One region of the Streptomyces sp. NPDC052773 genome, then DNA from elsewhere that is predicted to be linked to it. Evidence: predicted binding sites of a transcription regulator. Region 1 holds the regulator's gene; the other holds the start of a gene.
What was found. Region 1 encodes HspR, which represses chaperone genes until heat shock. Its sites were predicted from a motif close to TTGAGNNNNNNNNNCTCAA; they were not measured.
Positions count from the first base shown of each region.

Region 2: the regulator HspR is predicted to act here: its motif matches at 2,340-2,358, upstream of lon (endopeptidase La).

Region 1 is NZ_JBITZX010000024.1:61,078-66,970, reverse strand. Features, by position in the region: gene ACIG0D_RS34200 (LuxR C-terminal-related transcriptional regulator) at 1-934, opposite strand, end outside; gene ACIG0D_RS34195 (substrate-binding domain-containing protein) at 1,243-2,352, opposite strand; gene ACIG0D_RS34190 (heat shock protein transcriptional repressor HspR) at 2,689-3,159, opposite strand; gene dnaJ (molecular chaperone DnaJ) at 3,165-4,331, opposite strand; gene grpE (nucleotide exchange factor GrpE) at 4,368-5,042, opposite strand; gene dnaK (molecular chaperone DnaK) at 5,039-5,893, opposite strand, start outside.
Region 2 is NZ_JBITZX010000005.1:139,792-145,684, forward strand. Features, by position in the region: gene ACIG0D_RS13420 (nitrate- and nitrite sensing domain-containing protein) at 1-1,117, opposite strand, end outside; gene ACIG0D_RS13425 (protein phosphatase 2C domain-containing protein) at 1,474-2,262, shown strand; gene lon (endopeptidase La) at 2,381-4,813, shown strand; gene ACIG0D_RS13435 (lysozyme) at 4,883-5,704, opposite strand.

The DNA of each region.
Region 1 (5,893 bases):
TGGCCGCGCCCAGGGTCTCGCAGAGGCGGGCGATATGGGCGCGGCAGGTGCGGACGCTGATGCCGAGGCGTTCGGCGATCACCGCGTCCTGGTGCCCCTCGGCGAGCAGCGCCGCGATGGACTGCTCGCGGTGCGAGATGCCCTCGATGCCGGTGTCGGGGAGGGCGGCGGTGAGCGGGATGGCGAGGCGCCACAGGCGTTCGAAGACGGTCACCAGGTAGGCCACCAGGCCGGGGTGGCGCAGTTCCAGGGCCATCGTGCGGTCGGCGTTGGCCGGGATGAAGGCGACCGTGCGGTCGAAGAGGATCAGCCGCTCGATGACCTCGTCGAGGGTGCGCGCCTCGACCGCGTCGCCCATCAGCTCCAGGTAGTTGAGCAACCCCTGCCCGTGCCGGGCGACATGGTTGTAGAGATCCCGCATCCGTACGCCCCGCCCGCGCAGGGCCAGCGCCCGGTGCAGGCCCTCGGACAGCTCGTGCTCGCGCCGGATGCCGCCCGGCTGCACGGTGAGCACCTCGGTCGTGCACGCCGCCGTCGCCTCGTCCAGGGCCGCCTGGATGCGCGCAGGACCGTCCAGGACCCGGATCGCGGCCGTACCCTCACCGCCGTACGCGGAGGCCGTCGTACGGCCGCCCAGGCCCGCGTACCACTCCACCGCGGCCACCGCCGAGCCCACCCGCCGCTGGCTGGCGCTGATCTCGTCGTAGACGCCGCGCAGCAGCCGGGTCATGACCTCCTGCGGGGAGGTCGGCACGAGCCAGTCCATGTCGTCGGGATCGGGGTGCAGCAGCGCCAGCTCCAGCAGGCAGGGCACCGCCTCGGCGTCGCGGCGGGGCACGCGTCCGCGCCGTACGGCCCGGGAATACACCCGATCCCCGGCCTCGCACAGTCGGTCAGCACCGTGTGGATGCTCGTCCGTCCCGTGCCCGGCCATCGCCCATCCCACCCCCGGTTTCCACGTCCTTCCGCAGCGCAACTATGCGCGGAGCGAACCTGCTCCGCAACACGCCTCCCGCCACTGTGACCGCCGGAAACCACCGGTATGCACGGGTTCGCACCCACCCCGGTCCGTCACATTCCGACAACAGATGGCGACGGCTCGTTGCCCACGGCGCGCGTCCCCTCCCGCGCGCCCCCTGAGAGCGCTCCCGGACGGGCGTACGACAAAGGGGAGTTCACGGCCGTACGGAGTGAACGGCGTGAACTCCCCTGGGCGCGCGGGCGCCGCGCGGCGGACCGCGGCTACTTCAGACCCAGCTCCGCGCAGGCCGCCTTGTACGGCCCGACGCAGATCTCGGAGATCTTGTAAATACCGTCGGACACGACGGTCTGCTTGATGTTCTGCCGGGTCAGGGCGACCACGGACACCAGCTGCGCCGGGATGTCCTTGTGGGTGGGGCTGTCGACCCGGTCCCGGGTCAGCGCGTCGAACTGGATGTCCTTGCCCTGCACCTTGGCGACGGCCATCTCGGCGGCGGCCTCGGCCTCGGCCGGGTAGGACTTGTAGACGCTCATGTACTGCTCGCCGCTGACGATCCGCTGCACCGCCGCCAGTTCGGCGTCCTGCCCGGTGACGGGCGGCAGCTTGGTCACCCCGGCGGCCTCCAGCGCCTTGATGACGCCGGCCGCCATGCCGTCGTTGGCGGAGTAGACACCGGCGATGTTTCCCGCGCCGATCACCTTGATCGCCTCGGCCATGTTGGCCTGGGCGTTCTCCGGCTTCCAGTCCTTGGTGTCGAAGGACGACGCGATCGTCACCCGGCCGTTCAGCTCGGCCAGCGCGCCCTGCTTGAACTGCTTCGCGTTCGGGTCGGTGGGCGAGCCGTTCATCATCACGATCTTGTCGGACGTGTCGACGTCCGGGCCCATCGCCTCCAGCAGGGTGCGGCCCTGCACCTCGCCGACCAGCTCGTTGTCGAAGGAGATGTACGCGTCGATCGGGCCCTCGGCCAGCCGGTCGTACGCGATGACCGGAATACCCGCTTCCTTGGCCTTCGTCACGCTGGCGGCGATGGCGTGCGAGTCGACCGCGTCCAGCAGGATGACGTCGACCTTGTCGTCGATCATCTGCTGCAGCTGCTGGGCCTGCTTGGCGGCGTTCTGCTCGGCGTTGGCGTACTCGACCTTGCCGCGGTTGTCGGTGAGGGACGCGACCTTCTCCCGGATGATGGGGTAGTCGAACTTCTCGTAACGGGTGTTCGCCTTCTCCGGGAGCAGCAGACCGACCGTGATGTCGTCGCCCTTGGTCGGCGTCGCGTCGCCTCCGTCACTTGTCGCGCTCAGCACACCGCAGCCGGCGAGCGACAGGGCCAACGAACACGCGGCCACGGACATGGCGATACGACGACGCATGGAGGAGCTCACTTCTAGGTGTCTTCCGGGGGTGTCTTCCGGACGGGGGCGCACCCTTGCGACCCATGTGACTGAAAAGCCAACGCGTCAGCGGCCCCCAGCGTCAAGCAAAACTACTTAACGAGATGACAACACCACATTCCGCTTCGCCTCGTACAACCAATCCGGCCCTACGGGAGTCGTGATCCTTACGACAGCCGCACAGTCCGGCCCGTTTTCGACCAGACGACCGAACAAACCCAGCCATTCGCGCTTCCGCCACCGCGGCCGGGTGGGACGACGAAGGGCCCGGAGATTCGGCCGAACCTCCGGGCCCTCCACGCGCGTGCCGCGTCGTCAGTCCGACTGCTGCTGCCGCTTCGGCCGCCACACCACCAGCGCGCTCGACTGCTGCACCTCCTGGTACGGCACCAGGTCGCGGCGGTAGGAGGCGTGTACCGCGGCCTCGCGCTGGCGCATGGCCGCCGCCGCGCCGTCGAGGGCGGCCTCCAGCTCCGCGACCCGGGACTGCAGCGCCGCGACCTGGTTCTCCAGTTCGATGATCCGCTTGATGCCGGCCAGGTTGATGCCCTCGTCCTGCGACAACTGCTGCACCTGGCGGAGCAGTTCGATGTCGCGGGCCGAGTAACGGCGGCCCCGGCCGGCGGTGCGGTCCGGGGAGACCAGGCCCAGGCGGTCGTACTGGCGCAGGGTCTGCGGGTGCAGGCCGGACAGCTGGGCCGCCACCGAGATGACGTAGACCGGGGTGTCCTCGGTCAGTTCATACGGGGAAAAACCCCCGCGCTGGCGGGGACGACGGCCATCCATCTGACTCATGCTCCCTTCGCGGCCTGGAACAGCTCCGCCCGCGGGTCCTCGCCCGCGGTCGCCTCGCGATACGCCTCAAGCGCGTCACGAGCCTTCCCCGACAGGTCCTTCGGAACACTCACCTCCACGGTGACCAGCAGGTCACCGCGAGTGCCGTCCTTACGGACCGCCCCCTTGCCCCGGGCCCGCATCGTACGGCCGTTCGGCGTGCCGGGGGGCAGCTTCAGGGTGACGGCCGGGCCGCCGAGGGTCGGGACCCGGACCTCGCCGCCGAGCGCCGCCTCCACGAAGGTCACGGGGACGGTGACGGTGAGGTTGTCGCCCTTGCGGCCGAACACGGGGTGCTCCTTGACGTGGACCACCACGTACAGATCGCCCGCCGGGCCGCCGCGCTCGCCCGGCGCGCCCTTGCCGCGCAGCCGGATGCGCTGCCCGTCGGACACGCCGGCGGGGATGCGCACCTGCATGGTGCGGGACGACTTGGCCCGGCCGCTGCCCTTGCAGATCTCGCAGGGGTGCTCCGCGATCAGGCCGCGCCCCTTGCAGTCGGGGCAGGGGTCGGTGAGGGAGAAGCCGCCGCCGGAGCCGCGCGCCACCTGCCCGGTGCCGACGCAGGTCGGGCACACGCGCGGTGTGCCGTTCTTGTCGCCGGTGCCGGAGCAGGCCTTGCACGGCGCCTGCGACGACATCCGCAGCGGGACCGTGGCGCCCTCGATCGCCTCGGTGAAGCTCAGGGTGACCTCGGACTCGATGTCCTGGCCACGCCGGGGCTGGGTGCGGGTCGTCCCGGCCCCGCCCCGGTTGAACAGGCCCCCGAAGACGTCACCGAGTCCGCCGCCGAAGCCGCCCCCGCCCTGGGCGCCGCCGAAGAGGTCGCCCAGGTCGAAGTTGAACGTGGCGCCGCCGGCGCCGGGACCGGGCCGGAAGCCGCCGTTGCCGAAGAGCGCGCGCGCCTCGTCGTACTCCTTGCGCTTCTTCGGGTCGCCGAGGACGTCGTTCGCCTCGGAGATCTCCTTGAAGCGCTCCTCGGCCTTGGCGTTGCCCTTGTTGGCGTCCGGGTGGAACTCGCGGGCGAGCTTCCGGTACGCCTTCTTGATCTCGGCCTCGGTGGCGTCCTTGGGGACGCCGAGGACCTTGTAGTAGTCCTTCTCGATGAAGTCCTTGGTGCTCATCCCCGACGTCCCTCCTCTCCTGCGTACGCGATAACGTCAGCCCTCCTCCGGGCCACCGTTCTCCTTGTCGTCGGCCTTCTCCGCACTCTCGGCGCTCTGCTCGCCCTCGGCCTTGACGGTCTGCGCGCCCGGCTGGGGCTCGGCGACGGCGACCCGCGCGGGGCGGATGGTCCGCTCGCCGATGCGATACCCCGGCTGGAGGATCGCGACGCAGGTCGTCTCCGTGACGTCCGGCGCGTACGAGTGCATCAGGGCCTCGTGGATCGTCGGGTCGAAGGGCTCGCCCTCCTTGCCGAACTGCTGCAGGCCCATCTTCGCCGCCACGGTCTCCAGCGACTCGGCCACCGACTTGAAGCCGCCGACCAGTTCACCGTGCTCGCGCGCGCGCCCGATGTCGTCGAGGACGGGCAGGAGCTCGGTCAGGAGGTTCGCCACGGCGATCTCCTTGACCGCGATCCGGTCGCGCTCGACCCGGCGGCGGTAGTTCTGGTACTCGGCCTGGAGGCGCTGGAGGTCCGCGGTGCGCTCACCGAGCGCGGTGCGCACCTGGTCCAGCTGGGCGACCAGGCCCGCTGTCTCGTTCGCGTCCCCGGCCGGGGCCGCCCCCTCCTCCGGGGTGGAGGAGGCGGCGGCCTTCGGCTCGGCGTCGTCAGGGGTGGCGCCGGAGGGGACGTCGGGCTTCTCCTCGAAGCCCGGGGTCTCCTCCGTCACGCCGCACCGTCCTTGCGCTCGTCGTCCACGATCTCGGCGTCCACGACGTCGTCGTCGGCCTTGGCCTCACCGGCACCGGCCGAGGCGCCGCCGGCGGCCTGCGCGCCCTGGGCGTCGGCGTACAGCGCCTGGCCCAGCTTCTGCGAGACGGCCGCGACCTTCTCGGTGGCGGTGCGGATCTCGGCCGTGTTGTCACCTTCGGCGGACTCGCCCTTGAGCTTCTCCTTCAGCTCGGCGACGGCCTCCTCGACCTCGGTCTTGACGTCGCCGGGGACCTTGTCCTCGTTGTCCTTGAGGAACTTCTCGGTCTGGTAGACCAGCGCCTCGCCCTGGTTGCGGGTCTCGGCGGCCTCGCGGCGCTTGTGGTCCTCCTCCGCGTAGCGCTCGGCCTCCTCGCGCATGCGGTCGACCTCTTCCTTCGGGAGCGAGGAGCCGCCGGTGACGGTCATCTTCTGCTCCTTGCCGGTGCCGAGGTCCTTCGCCGTGACGTGCATGATGCCGTTGGCGTCGATGTCGAAGGAGACCTCGATCTGCGGGACGCCGCGCGGCGCCGGGGGCAGACCGGTCAGCTCGAACATGCCGAGCTTCTTGTTGTACGCCGCGATCTCGCGCTCGCCCTGGTAGACCTGGATCTGCACGGACGGCTGGTTGTCCTCGGCGGTGGTGAAGATCTCGGACCGCTTGGTCGGGATCGTCGTGTTCCGCTCGATCAGCTTGGTCATGATGCCGCCCTTGGTCTCGATACCGAGGGACAGCGGGGTGACGTCGAGCAGCAGGACGTCCTTGACCTCACCCTTGAGGACACCGGCCTGGAGCGAGGCGCCGATGGCGACGACCTCGTCCGGGTTCAC
Region 2 (5,893 bases), on a different contig from region 1:
CCATGGCGGTGGCGACGCCGACGGCGAGCAGCAGCAGCGCGCCGAGGATGCCGATCCGGATCTCCAGCCCGGTGACGTCGTCGTCGCGCAGCGCCTCCAGGTCCTTGGTGCGGCGGTCGTAGAGCGCGGCCTCGACGCCGCGCATCGCGTCGACGCGGGCGGAGAGCGCGGCGTTCAGCTTCGCGGCGTCGGTGGCGAGGTCGCGGTCGGAGAGGGTCGGCTGGTCGGTGAGGGCGGCGAGGTACTTCTCGGCGGAGTTGACCTCGGGGCCGGTGACCGTGGAGTCGTAGGAGGCGCGAGCGGCCTTGGGGGCGGTCTCGCGGAAGTCCGCGAGGGCCGCGTCGGAGCGCAGCCGGGCCTGTTGGGCGGCGGCGGTGAGGGCGGCGCGCGCCTTGGTGTCCGCCTGGGAGGACGTGCCGGCGGTGGTGGGCAGGCCGGTGACGGGGTCGATGACCGTCTGGGTGGAGCGCGGCACGCTGAGCGCGGCGAGCAGCAGACCGCGGGCGGCGGCGGCCTGCTGGACGGCGGTGTCGAGCTCGGCGAGCGCGTACGCTCCGGCGCCCGCGCGCGGCGGGAGCTGCTCGGCCAGGTCCTCGGCGAGCCGGTGGAGTTCCGCGATGGCGTCGGAGTACGCCTGGTGCGCTTCGAGAGCGGTGCTCTTGCCGGTGAGCGCCGCGCGGCGGACGGCGGCGATGCCGTCGAGGTCCTTCAGCAGCCGCGCCGGGGTGTCGGTGTCGCCGCGCAGCTCCTCGACCTGCCGGTCGACGCGGGCGCTGCGCTGCTCCGAGGGCGCCTTGGACTTGGGGCGCCCGGCCGCGACGTACGAGATCACCTCGTCGCGCTCGTCGGCGAGGGCGTGGGCGAGGGCCAGGGCGTCGCGGGTCTGCTCGGAGAGCGTCACCAGCTCCTGGGTGTCGCTCGCCTGTCCGGCCGCGGCGAGCACGGACGGCGCGCCCGCGCCGGCGATGGCGGCGGCCACGACGGCGACGGCCACGATGAGGCGGTTGCGTACGTGGGTGGGGCGACCCTTCCCGACGGGGGTGTGCTCCGCTGCCCCCTCGGGGGCCGTCTGCCTGCCTGTGCGCCGAGGCCGCTTCTTCTGCACCGGTGCTCGCATTCCTGACTCGTGTACCCGTGGACCCGGGTGACGCTCCGTCAACTGGCGCGTACTCCCGGTACAGTTCCCGACCCTCCCAGTGCCGGTGGGCAGGGGGCGTGCATCGCCTGACCCGCCACCCGAAGGAGTGAACATCGGACGGGAGTTGGCGGGCAAGTTCCTCTGGCGTGTGCGACGGCCTTGCGCGGCGGGCCGGTTGGACGTCGGCGGCAGGCTTTGGCAGTATTCGCCGCCACGCCTTCCCGGAGTGCGCCATTCCCTCCCAAACCCGGCTGCTGACCTGCGAGGGTCCGGGGATCCGGCGACCGATGCCAGCCTTTCGCGGTCCTTGTGAAGGGCTCGTGCAGACTGGCGGGATGCGTACGGAACTTGTCACGGTGCCCGGCGATCCGGCGCGCCCCAACGAGGACTTCGCCGGTGTCTGCCTTCCGGCTTCCGGGCAGGGTGGTTGCCTGGTCGTCCTGGACGGCGTGACTCCGCCCCGGGGAGGCACCGGCTGTCTGCATTCCGTTCCCTGGTACACCGCGCGCCTCGGCGGGGCGCTGACCGAACTGACCGTTTCGCTCCCGGATGTTCCGCTGTCCGAGGCACTGGCCCACGCGATCGCTCGTACCTCTCAGCTCCATGGCGAAGCCTGTGACCTTTCTCACCCGCGCACCCCGCAGGCGACGGTGGTTCTGGCCCGCTGGACGGAGACGGCCGTCGACTACCTGGTGCTCTCCGACTCGGCCCTGCTCCTGGAGTCGCCCGACGGTGCGGTGACCCCCGTCCTCGACGACCGTCTCGCGCGCCTGCCCCGCGCGGCGCTCGTCTCCGACACCGTGATCGACGCCACCTTGCGCAACCGGGAGGGCGGGTTCTTCACCGCCGCCGCGGATCCGGCCGTCGCGGCCCGCGCGGTCACCGGGACGCTCCCGCGCGCGTCGGTCACCGCCCTGACCGCCCTCACCGACGGCGCCGCCCGCTGGACCGAGACGTTCCGCGAGGGCGACTGGACCGACCTCCACACCGCCGTCCGCAAGCAGGGCGCCCGCTGGCTGGTCGACCGGGTGCGGACCCTGGAGGAGGCGGACCGCGAGCGGCGGGCGCACCTGGGCCGCGGCAAGCCGCACGACGACGCGACGGTGGTGTTCGTGGAGCTGTGACCGGCCGATACGCCCCGCTCCCCCGGTGATCGCTCACAGCGAACAACCGCCGGGGAACATTCACGCTCCCCCAAGCATTGAGTCGGCATAACTCAACTTGACTGCCGAAGGGGAGATCATGGCTGCTGAGTCCACGGCGTTCACACCGCTCACCCTGCCTGTGCTGCCGCTCGACGACGAGGTCGTGCTGCCCGGGATGGTGGTTCCGCTGGACCTCAACGACGCGGACGTACGGGCCGCGGTGGAGGCCGCTCAGGCGGCCGCGCGGTCGGAGCCGGGCAAGCCCAAGGTGCTCCTCGTCCCCCGCGTCGACGGCACCTACGCGAACACCGGCGTCCTCGGCACCGTCGAGCAGGTCGGCCGCCTCGCCGACGGCGACCCGGGCGCCCTCATCCGGGGCCGGGGCCGCGTGAAGATCGGCGCCGGCACGACCGGGCCGGGCGCCGCCCTGTGGGTGGAGGGCACTCGGATCGACGAGAGCGTGCCCGACCCGCTGCCGGGACACGTCACCGAGCTGGTCAAGGAGTACAAGGCCCTCGCCACCGCCTGGCTGAAGAAGCGCGGCGCCTGGCAGGTGGTCGACCGGGTGCAGGCCATCGACGACGTCTCCGCGCTCGCCGACAACTCCGGCTACTCCCCGTTCCTCACCACCGAGCAGAAGGTCGAGCTGCTGGAGACCGCCGACCCGGTCGCCCGCCTCAGGCTCGCCACCCAGCAGCTGCGCGACCACCTCGCCGAGCAGGAGGTCGCCGAGACCATCGCCAAGGACGTCCAGGAGGGCGTCGACAAGCAGCAGCGCGAGTTCCTGCTGCGCCGCCAGCTTGAGGCCGTCCGCAAGGAGCTGCGCGAGCTGAACGGCGAGAACGGCAAGGATCCCGCCGAGGAGTCCGACGACTACCGCGCCCGCGTCGAGGCCGCCGACCTGCCCGAGAAGGTCCGCGAGGCGGCCCTGAAGGAGGTCGACAAGCTGGAGCGGGCCTCCGACCAGTCCCCCGAGGGCTCCTGGATCCGCACCTGGCTGGACACCGTCCTCGAACTGCCCTGGAACGAGCGCACCGAGGACGCGTACGACATCCAGGGCGCCAAGGCCGTCCTCGACGCCGAGCACGCCGGACTGGAGGACGTCAAGGAGCGCATCACCGAGTACCTGGCGGTGCGCAAGCGCCGCGCGGAGCGCGGTCTCGGTGTCGTCGGCGGGCGGCGCGGCGGTGCCGTGCTCGCCCTGGTCGGCCCGCCCGGCGTCGGCAAGACCAGCCTCGGCGAGTCCGTGGCGCACGCCATGGGCCGCAAGTTCGTCCGGGTCGCCCTCGGCGGGGTCCGCGACGAGGCGGAGATCCGCGGCCACCGCCGTACGTACGTCGGCGCGCTGCCCGGCCGGATCGTCCGCGCCATCAAGGAGGCCGGCTCGATGAACCCGGTCGTCCTGCTCGACGAGATCGACAAGGTGGGCTCCGACTTCCGCGGCGACCCGGCGGCGGCGCTCCTGGAGGTCCTGGACCCGGCCCAGAACCACACCTTCCGCGACCACTACCTGGAGGTCGAACTCGACCTGTCGGACGTCGTCTTCCTCGCGACGGCCAACGTCCTGGAGGCCATCCCCGAGGCCCTGCTCGACCGCATGGAGCTGGTCCGCCTCGACGGCTACACCGAGGACGAGAAGGTCGTCATCGCCCGCGACCACCTGGTGCCCCGGCAGCTGGAGCGCGCCGGGCTCGACGCCGAGGAGGTGACCGTCGACGAGAGCGCGCTGCGCAAGCTGGCCGGCGAGTACACCCGCGAGGCGGGCGTGCGGAACCTGGAGCGGTCCATCGCCCGGCTGCTGCGCAAGGTCGCGGCCCAGCACGAACTGGGCGATCGGGAGCTGCCGTTCACCATCACCGACGCCCATCTGCGCGACCTGATCGGCCGCCCGCACCACGTGCCGGAGTCGGCCCAGGACCCGGCCGAGCGCCGTACGTCCGTGCCGGGCGTCGCGACCGGCCTGGCGGTGACCGGCGCGGGCGGTGACGTCCTCTACGTGGAGGCGTCGCTGGCCGACCCGGAGACCGGAGCGGCGGGCCTGACCCTGACCGGTCAGCTGGGCGACGTGATGAAGGAGAGCGCGCAGATCGCGCTGTCCTTCCTGCGCTCCCACGGCGCCGAACTGGAGCTGCCGGTGGCGGACCTGAAGGACCGGGGCGTGCACATCCACTTCCCGGCGGGCGCGGTGCCGAAGGACGGCCCGAGCGCGGGCATCACGATGACGACGGCCCTGGCGTCCCTCCTGTCCGGCCGCCTGGTCCGCACCGACGTGGCGATGACCGGCGAGGTCTCCCTGACCGGCCGCGTCCTGCCCATCGGCGGCGTCAAGCAGAAGCTGCTCGCCGCGCACCGCGCGGGGGTCACCACGGTGATCATCCCCAAGCGCAACGAGCCCGACCTGGACGACGTCCCGGCCGAGGTCCTGGACAAGCTCGACGTCCACACCGTGACGGACGTCCGCCAGGTCCTGGAGCTGGCCCTCACCCCGGCGACGAACTCCGCCGAGCCGCAGGTCCCCGTGGCGGCGTGAATCACCGAAGGCCCGGGCCCCGTGACGGGACCCGGGCCTTCGCCCCCCGTGCGCGCCCGCGGCCGTACGTCAGCCGAGGGCCAGCGCCTGGACGCGGTCCAGCGCGCCGTTGAACCAGTTGTGGTCACCCACGGTCGGGCCGGTCGAGGTGTACTGCCACATCGTGTAGTACGCCCACCCCGCCGGCAGCTCCCCCACCGTCGACGCGTAGCGCGCGATCCACAGCGGGTTGTACTGGGCGAAACCCGCGTAGTTGCCGGTGCACTGCTTCCACCAGCTCGTGGCGGTGTAGATGACGGCGTCGCGGCCGGTGCGGGCCTTGTAGGTGTTCAGGAAGTCGCGGATCCACGAGACCATCGCGGTCTGCGACTTGCCGTAGCAGGCGGCGCCGTAGGGGTTCCACTCGATGTCGAGGGCGCCGGGCAGGGTCTTGCCGTCGCGGGACCAGCCGCCGCCGTTGTCGACGAAGTAGTGGGCCTGGGCGGCGCCGGTGGTGGTGTCGGGGGTGGCGAAGTGGTAGGCGCCACGGATCATGCCCACGTTGTACGAGCCGTTGTACTGCTGCGCGAAGTACGGGTTCTTGTAGTACGTGCCCTCCGTGGCCTTCACGTAGGCCCACCTCACACCGCTGTTCCACAGGGTCGTCCAGGCGACGTTGCCCTGGTGACTGCTGACGTCGACGCCTTCGGTCTGGGTGGCGTCGCCGGGGGTGGGCGTGCCGTGGACGCCGTCGTGGGCGGGGACGCCCCTGCCCATGTACGCCGTGCCGCGGGCGGGGACGTCGGCGGCGGACGCGGGGACGGCGAGCAGCAGGGAGAGGGCGGCGAGCAGGGTGCCGGCGAGGGTGAGGCGGCGCCGGCGCCGGGTCGTACCGGATCTGTGCACGGGCATGAGGTGCCTCCGAGGACTGGGGAACTCGTCGAGAGGTGCTCGGTGCAGGGAGATGCGGCTGGCGTGAGCATGCCAGTAGTTGCCTGGTGAAGAAGCTACGCACGTAGACGTTCGGGTGGGAAGAGGGCCCGGTTGCCGCCGTTGGTCTATGCCTGCGAAATACTGACGGAGCTGCGGCGATGGCGGCCT